Regions from separate parts of the Faecalibacterium faecis genome, predicted to be linked through region 1. Evidence: a T-box and tRNA genes for the amino acid it is inferred to sense, from the RefSeq annotation. Region 1 holds a T-box; the other holds one or more tRNA genes.

Region 1 (3,403 bases):
GGTCCGGTGCCTCCACCTTGACGGTGATGGGCGCATCCGGCTCGCAGACGGCCTTGTAGTCCATGGCGGGCATGTGCAGGGGCTTGCCCAGAACGGCAGCCACCTCACGGGCGATGCCCAGAACGGACTGGCAGTCCGGGCGGTTCGCGGTGATGGAGATATCAAAGATATAGTCGTCCAGACCCACCACGGGAGCAATGTCGGTGCCGGGGACAGAATCCTCGGGCAGGATGAGCAGGCCGTAGACCTCAGAGCCCGGGAACAGATCGTCGTTCAGGCCCAGCTCTTCGCCGGAGCACAGCATACCGTTGGACTCCACGCCCTGCATCTTGCGGGCCTTGATCTTGATGCCGCCGGGCAGGGTGGAGCCATCCAGAGCAGCGGGCACGCAGTCGCCCAGCTTCATGTTGGTGGCACCGGTGCTGATGCGGATGTCGTGGCCGTAGTCGCCGCAGTCCACCACACACTTGGTCAGGTGGGTGCCCTCCTGCTTTTCCATCTCCACGATCTTGCCGACGACCACCTTGCTGATGCCTGCATCCAGCGGGATCAGCTCTTCGACCTCAAAGCCGCAGGAGAAGAGCTTTTCCTCCAGTTCCTGCGCAGTAACGTCGATATCTACAAATTCTTTTAACCAGCTGAAAGGTACTTTCATTGTCTCTTCTCTCCCCTCTTATTCGTGGAACTGCTTGAGGAACTGCAGGTTGTTCTCGAACATCAGGCCGATGTTGTTGATGCCATACTTCAGCATAGCGATACGCTCGATGCCAATGCCGAAGGCGAAACCGGAATACTCGTCCGGGTCGATATTGCAGTTCTCCAGCACCTTGCGGTTGACAACGCCGCCGCCCAGCACCTCGATCCAGCCGGTGTGCTTGCACAGCGGGCAGCCCTTGCCGTGGCACTCGAAGCAGCTCACGTCCACCTCCACGCTGGGCTCGGTGAACGGGAAGTAAGAAGGACGCAGGCGGGTGCGGGTGTCGGCACCGAACAGCTTCTGCACGAAGGTGTTCAGGGCGCCCTGCAGGTCGCCCAGCGTGATGCCCTTATCCACCACCAGACCTTCCATCTGGTGGAACATGGGGCTGTGGGTGGCGTCGGAGTCGGAGCGGAACACACGGCCGGGCATCAAGATCTTGATGGGCGGCTTCTGAACGTCCATGGTGCGGATCTGGCCGCCGGAAGTCTGGGTACGCAGCAGGAACTCCTCCGACAGGTAGAAGGTGTCCTGCATGTCGCGTGCCGGGTGATCCTTGGGCACGTTCAGGCGGGTAAAGTTGTGGTCGTCGTCCTCGATCTCCGGGAAGGTGCCCACCGAAAAGCCCATGCCGGAGAACACGTCGATGATCTGGTTGGTGATCAGGGTCAGCGGGTGCAGACCGCCCACAGAGCGGGTCTTGGCGGGCAGGGTGATATCCACCGTCTCCGCAGCATTGCGGGCAGCAAGCTCTGCCTGCTTCACCTGTTCTGCAGCAGCGTCGTAATCTGCCTGAACCTTTGCCTTGAGTTCATTGATGATCTTGCCCATAGCGGGGCGCTCTTCCGGCGCAACGGTGCGCAGATTCTTCATCAGGGCAGGGATCTTGCCGTTTTTGCTGAGGTACTCCTGCCAGAAGGAGGCCAGCGTTTCCTTGCCGGACACCTGACCAAGGCTTTCAGCGGCCTGTTTTGCCAGCTCGTCGATCATTGCTTGCATGGATGTTCTCTCCTTTATTCTTCGTGTTGATGAGCGGAGTGCAACAAAAAAAGCTCCGTCCCCTGCCCGATTTCTCAGGCAAAAGGGACGAAGCCGTTGATTCTTAGCTCCGCGGTACCACCCGGTTTCCACCCGTGCACAGATGCCGGGCAGCTCTCAGAACGCCGTAACGGGGCGTGGCCGTTCTGTACTACTGCTGTTTCGCACAGACCGCTCAGGAGCGAACTTCAGCACAGATACACCCGGAAGCCCTCTCAGCCGGTGAAGCTTCTCTCTTTGCCGTGTACGCCATGCCTACTCTCTCCGTCGCTGCGTTTGGGAGTATTCAGGTTTTATAACCAAGAGCTATGTTACCACATTTCGGGACAGTTTGCAAGGGCTGTGCAGCCACTTTCCGCAAAAATCGCGTTCGGTGGAGGTTTTTTCACAAAGCCGCAGCCATTATGAATCGTTTATGTCATCCATTATGAGCTGAAACAATTCTCCCAGGTTGATTAGTGGCGCAAACTCTTTATCAACTTTGTAATCATCTGAAATTTTTACCACGACCACACCGTCGATCTGCTGGATATATCCTTCCTGCGGATAGACTGGCATCTGTTCCAGCTCTGTTCTGCTGTACAGTTCCCCATACTGTTCCACCGAGCAATGCTTGAGTTTTGCCGGAGTAATATCCCTGAAAACCGCTTTCCAAGACGCTCTGGCCGAGTAATCGTTCAGCCAGAAGCGGCCCATCTGCGCATACGGATTTGCATAGAGGTAATACTCCCTCTTCATAAAACTGGAGTTCGAGCTGGGTCTGCCCACAAACAGTACCGGCAGCTGCTCGTTATCGTCAAAATATCCGCTGCTCATCAGGTCGTCCGCAATGTGATCCGACATGCTCTTGAGTGTTTTTCTTCCCTCATACATAGCTTCCTGATCGATCACGGCAGAGCAGACATTGCCATAGACGACCAAAACCGCAAGTACTACAGCCCCTGTCCGGGCAGCACGTACATACTTTTTTACCATAGGCTGATTTGTGCGCGTCCCTTCAAGCAGCAGCAGACATACTGGCACGAACAGATTCAATCCTTCGCCCATCTGCAAAAGCCAGACCGCCTCGCTTGTGATCAGCATGATGGCATTGCACATGATGGGCAAAACGATCAGCGCTGCCACTCCCAGAAGGATATATTCCCAATTTTTCCGGTGAAGCATTTTTCTGAAGCGGTTCAGCAGTCCGATGCTCAGCGCCAGAAATACCAAAACGAAAAAGCCCACCGGCTGCAGAATGTTATGCCGATAGTAATTCTGAAAAAAGTAAGCTCCAAACAGTTGGTAGGTCTCTGCAATGGCATTGGGCAGATTTTTCAGTATAGAAAGTACCGAAACATCCGCTCCTCCATTATAACTTGCCATCTGCCATCCACATGCCCATACGATCAGCTTTGTGAGCAGGAAATACAAAACCATTCCTGCAGCTGCGCTGCAAAGACTTCTTCCAATGTGGGCATGGACCTTTTCTCTGTCCACATTGCGGAACAGAAGCAGCAGAAGATATGTCAGCAGGAGCAGACAAAAGTTATCAAGGCTCGTCTGATAGCACGCAAGGCTCATGACCAGAAGCAGTGCTCCCTGTACGACCGCTTTTCTAAAATCTGCGGCACGAACCACACGCTCTGCCGCCAGAACAGAAAACAAAAATGAGCAGCCAAACACCGG
Region 2 (3,403 bases), on a different contig from region 1:
ATATACAGCTCGCGGCGGGATGCATCCTTGGTGCGGCAGTCCACGAATTTCTGCACCCGGTTGGCAAGGTCGATCTGGGTGGACAGGGTTTTTTTGATGCTCTGGCGCGTTTTTTCTGCATGCTCACGGCTCTGCTTGTTCACCAGCACCTGCTGGCAGATCTTCTGGGCCTCGTCCGGCTTTTCCAGAAAATACACTTCCAGATAATGCTTGAGGAAGTCGGTCATAGCCTGCGAGACGAATTTGTTGGTGATGGCCTTTTTGGTCTGGTTCTCGTAGCTGGTGCGGGTGGAAAAACTGGACGAGACATACACCAAGCAGTCCTGCACATCCTGAAAGCTGATGGCGCTCTCACCTTTTTTATAGAGGTTCTTTTCCTTCAGGTACTTATTGATCTGGTAGACAAAGGCAGTGCGCACCGCGTGCTCCGGGCTGCCGCCGTGCTCCAGCCAGGAAGAGTTGTGGTAGTATTCCAGCATCTGCACCTTATTGGAGAAGCAGAACGCCGCGCTCATGCGCACCTTGTAATCCGGCTGGTCCTCGCGGTCCCGGCCCACAGCCTCACTCTCGCAGCTGAACACCGGGGTCAGGGTATCCTCCCCTGCCACCTCGGCCACATAGTCCGCGATACCGTGCTCATAGCACCAGCTCTCGTACCACGCCTTGCCAGTGGCAGGGTCTTTCTCTTTTTCATCGGTAAAGTTCAGGGTCAGGCCTGCGTTGACCACTGCTTGACGGCGCAGGGTATCCTTATAGTAGCTGCCGGGCACATCGATGTCGGTAAACACCTCGTCGTCCGGCTTCCAGTGAATGATGCTGCCGGTGCGGCGGCCCTTGTAGGCTTCCTTCTGCAGGCCGCCCACATTCTCGCCCTTTTTAAAATCAAGGTGATAGTGGTATCCGTCACGATAGATATCGGCGGTCATCCATGCAGAAGCATACTGGGTAGCGCACAGGCCCAGACCGTTCAAGCCAAGGCTGAACTCGTAGTTATCCTCACCCTCGCCATACTTGCCGCCTGCATACATCTCGCAGAACAACAGCTCCCAATTGTAGCGCCCCTCGCCGTTGTTCCAGTCCACGGGCATACCGCGGCCAAAGTCCTCAACGATGACGCTGCCATCCTTACAGCGGGTCACGTTGATGGTATCGCCGTGGCCGTCGCGGGCTTCGTCGATGGAGTTGGAGACGATCTCAAAGATGGAGTGGGCGCAGCCCTCCACGCCGTCTGAGCCAAAGATAACGGCCGGGCGCTTACGCACACGGTCAGCACCCTTCAAAGAAGTAATGCTCTCGTTGCCATATTCCTGTTTTTTTGCCATGCTGCTCCTCCCGGCCCGGCCTTTCTTGCAAAAAGCGGGCCGTCTGTAGTCAAATCATAAAACGCCTCTGCCCTTTTCTTACTATAATATAGGTATACACAGAGAAAAAGGGCAAAAGCGCCTGAATCATTTCATTTTCATTAAACCATAGGTTGTTGAATTTGTCAATTTCTGTTTGGCACACCCGCACACAGCACGTCCTGTGCCGGATGTGCCGAAAGCAGGTTGAAAAAAGTCATTCTTATTTTACGCGCTGGAGCGACCAAAATCAAGAAAGTTTCAATTTTCTAAAAAAAATTCGGATTTACCCCTTTACAAAATCGAAATTTCAGGTATAATAATCATCGTCCGGTGCGCCTCTGTAGCTCAGTCGGTAGAGCAGGGGACTGAAAATCCCCGTGTCATTGGTTCGATTCCGATCGGAGGCACCAGTCAAGGAAACCCAGCAGGGTTTCCAATATGCGGCCGTAGCTCATCTGGTAGAGCGCCACCTTGCCAAGGTGGAGGTAGCGAGTTCGAGCCTCGTCGGCCGCTCCATAAGGGAGCAGCAATAGTTGCTCCAATATGGCCCGGTAGCTCAGTTGGTTAGAGCACCAGCCTGTCACGCTGGGGGTCGTCGGTTCGAGCCCGATCCGGGTCGCCACCAAGAAAGCGCAAGCTTTCACCTACTTTGAAACTTGTTTTCAGGGCATCAGAAATGATGGGTGCAAGGTAAAATGCACCGAATATGCGGCCGTAGCTCATCTGGTAGAGCGCCACCTTGCCAAGGTGGAGGTAGCGAGTTCGAGCCTCGTCGGCCGCTCCAACAGGAGTGGAAATTCACTCCTAAATATGGTGACGTGGCCAAGTGGTAAGGCAAGGGTCTGCAAAACCCTCATCCACCAGTTCAAATCTGGTCGTCACCTCCAAAAGATTCCCGGAAGCTGAAGCTTCCGGGATTTTTTTGTTTTGCGTTGTTCCCTATCAGCCTCCTCGCCCTCTCCGTCACCTACGGTGACAGACTCCCCCTTTTGTCACCTGCGGTGACATCTTCCCCCGGAACGGGGGAAGTCTTTCCTCAAAGGGAGAGCCTCTAGCGAAACCGGTCACTTTGCAGTTAAGCCGAAAAGTCTGCCGCAGTGCCGCACTTTCGCAGAAAGCGGCACTGCAAATGCCGTCTACCTTTACGCCCCCTCCAGTGAAAATGCAATGCCGGAGCTTCCGCGGACGCTCCGGCATTGCTCTCTTAAAAATTATTCTTCCGCTGAATACGGCCGGAGCAAGGCGTAGGCCATTCCAGATCGTCCCCCTCAGAACTTCAGCCGCATCTGGTACCACACCACGCCCCCGTGGGTGGAGCCGGAAACGCCCTCGTTCACAAAGCCGAACTTTGCATAGTAGTGCACCAGGGCCTCCTTGCAGGTCAGTACCAGCCCCTTCCGGCCTTGGGCCCGGGCGTCGGCAATGGCCTGCTGCAGCAGCTGCCCGGCGTACCCCTGTCTGCGGCAGGCCGGGATGGTGTTTACCCCAAAGATCATCTGCCAGGCACCATTCTCCCGGTGGAGGGAGGCGTCGGCGTACATCTCATCGGTCAGGTCCGGCCAGTCGGTGCAAAAGCCGTCCACAAAGGCCAGCAGCCTTTCCCCCTCCCACAGCAGCCAAAAATGATCGCCGTACTGCTGCAGCCGCCCGGCAAACTCCTCTGCCGTAGCCGCCTCTGCCGCCGGGAAGCAGGCCGCCTCCACCGCTGCAATGGCCTCCAAGTCCTTTAAGGTCCCCTTACGGATCTCCATAAATATTCTCCCCTCTTTTTCTTCCGAGTGTACCACAGTTCCTGCCCAAAGGCAAAGGTCCTGCCGGTTTTTCCTTTTTGGGCCATTTGCATCCGCTGCCGCTCCGTGTTACAATGGCTATATTGCATCCAGGAAAGGAGCTGACACGCCATGCCCGCCGAAAACCATACCACCCTCACCCCGGATACGCCGGTGCGCTACCTGAAGGGCGTTGGCCCCAAGACCGCTGAGCGGTTCGAGAAGCTGGGCATCGTGACGCTGGCCGACCTGCTGTGCCACTACCCGCGCAGATATATCGACTTCACCAAA

Evidence for each region. A T-box is a leader RNA that pairs with one kind of tRNA and senses whether it is charged. The one in region 1 lies ahead of pheS (phenylalanine--tRNA ligase subunit alpha), so its partner is inferred to be a tRNA-Phe.
Region 2: it encodes a tRNA-Phe, which carries the amino acid that the T-box ahead of pheS (phenylalanine--tRNA ligase subunit alpha) is inferred to sense. The anticodon was not compared.

What each region holds. Positions count from the first base shown of each region.
Region 1 is NZ_JBBMEP010000007.1:129,712-133,114, reverse strand. Features, by position in the region: gene pheT (phenylalanine--tRNA ligase subunit beta) at 1-655, opposite strand, end outside; gene pheS (phenylalanine--tRNA ligase subunit alpha) at 674-1,696, opposite strand; T-box leader at 1,777-2,015, opposite strand; gene WMO17_RS05370 (glucosyltransferase domain-containing protein) at 2,138-3,403, opposite strand, start outside.
Region 2 is NZ_JBBMEP010000013.1:72,703-76,105, reverse strand. Features, by position in the region: gene WMO17_RS08415 (DNA gyrase/topoisomerase IV subunit B) at 1-1,322, opposite strand, end outside; tRNA gene WMO17_RS08410 (tRNA-Phe) at 1,678-1,753, shown strand; tRNA gene WMO17_RS08405 (tRNA-Gly) at 1,784-1,859, shown strand; tRNA gene WMO17_RS08400 (tRNA-Asp) at 1,889-1,965, shown strand; tRNA gene WMO17_RS08395 (tRNA-Gly) at 2,052-2,127, shown strand; tRNA gene WMO17_RS08390 (tRNA-Cys) at 2,156-2,230, shown strand; gene WMO17_RS08385 (GNAT family N-acetyltransferase) at 2,612-3,094, opposite strand; gene recG (ATP-dependent DNA helicase RecG) at 3,245-3,403, shown strand, end outside.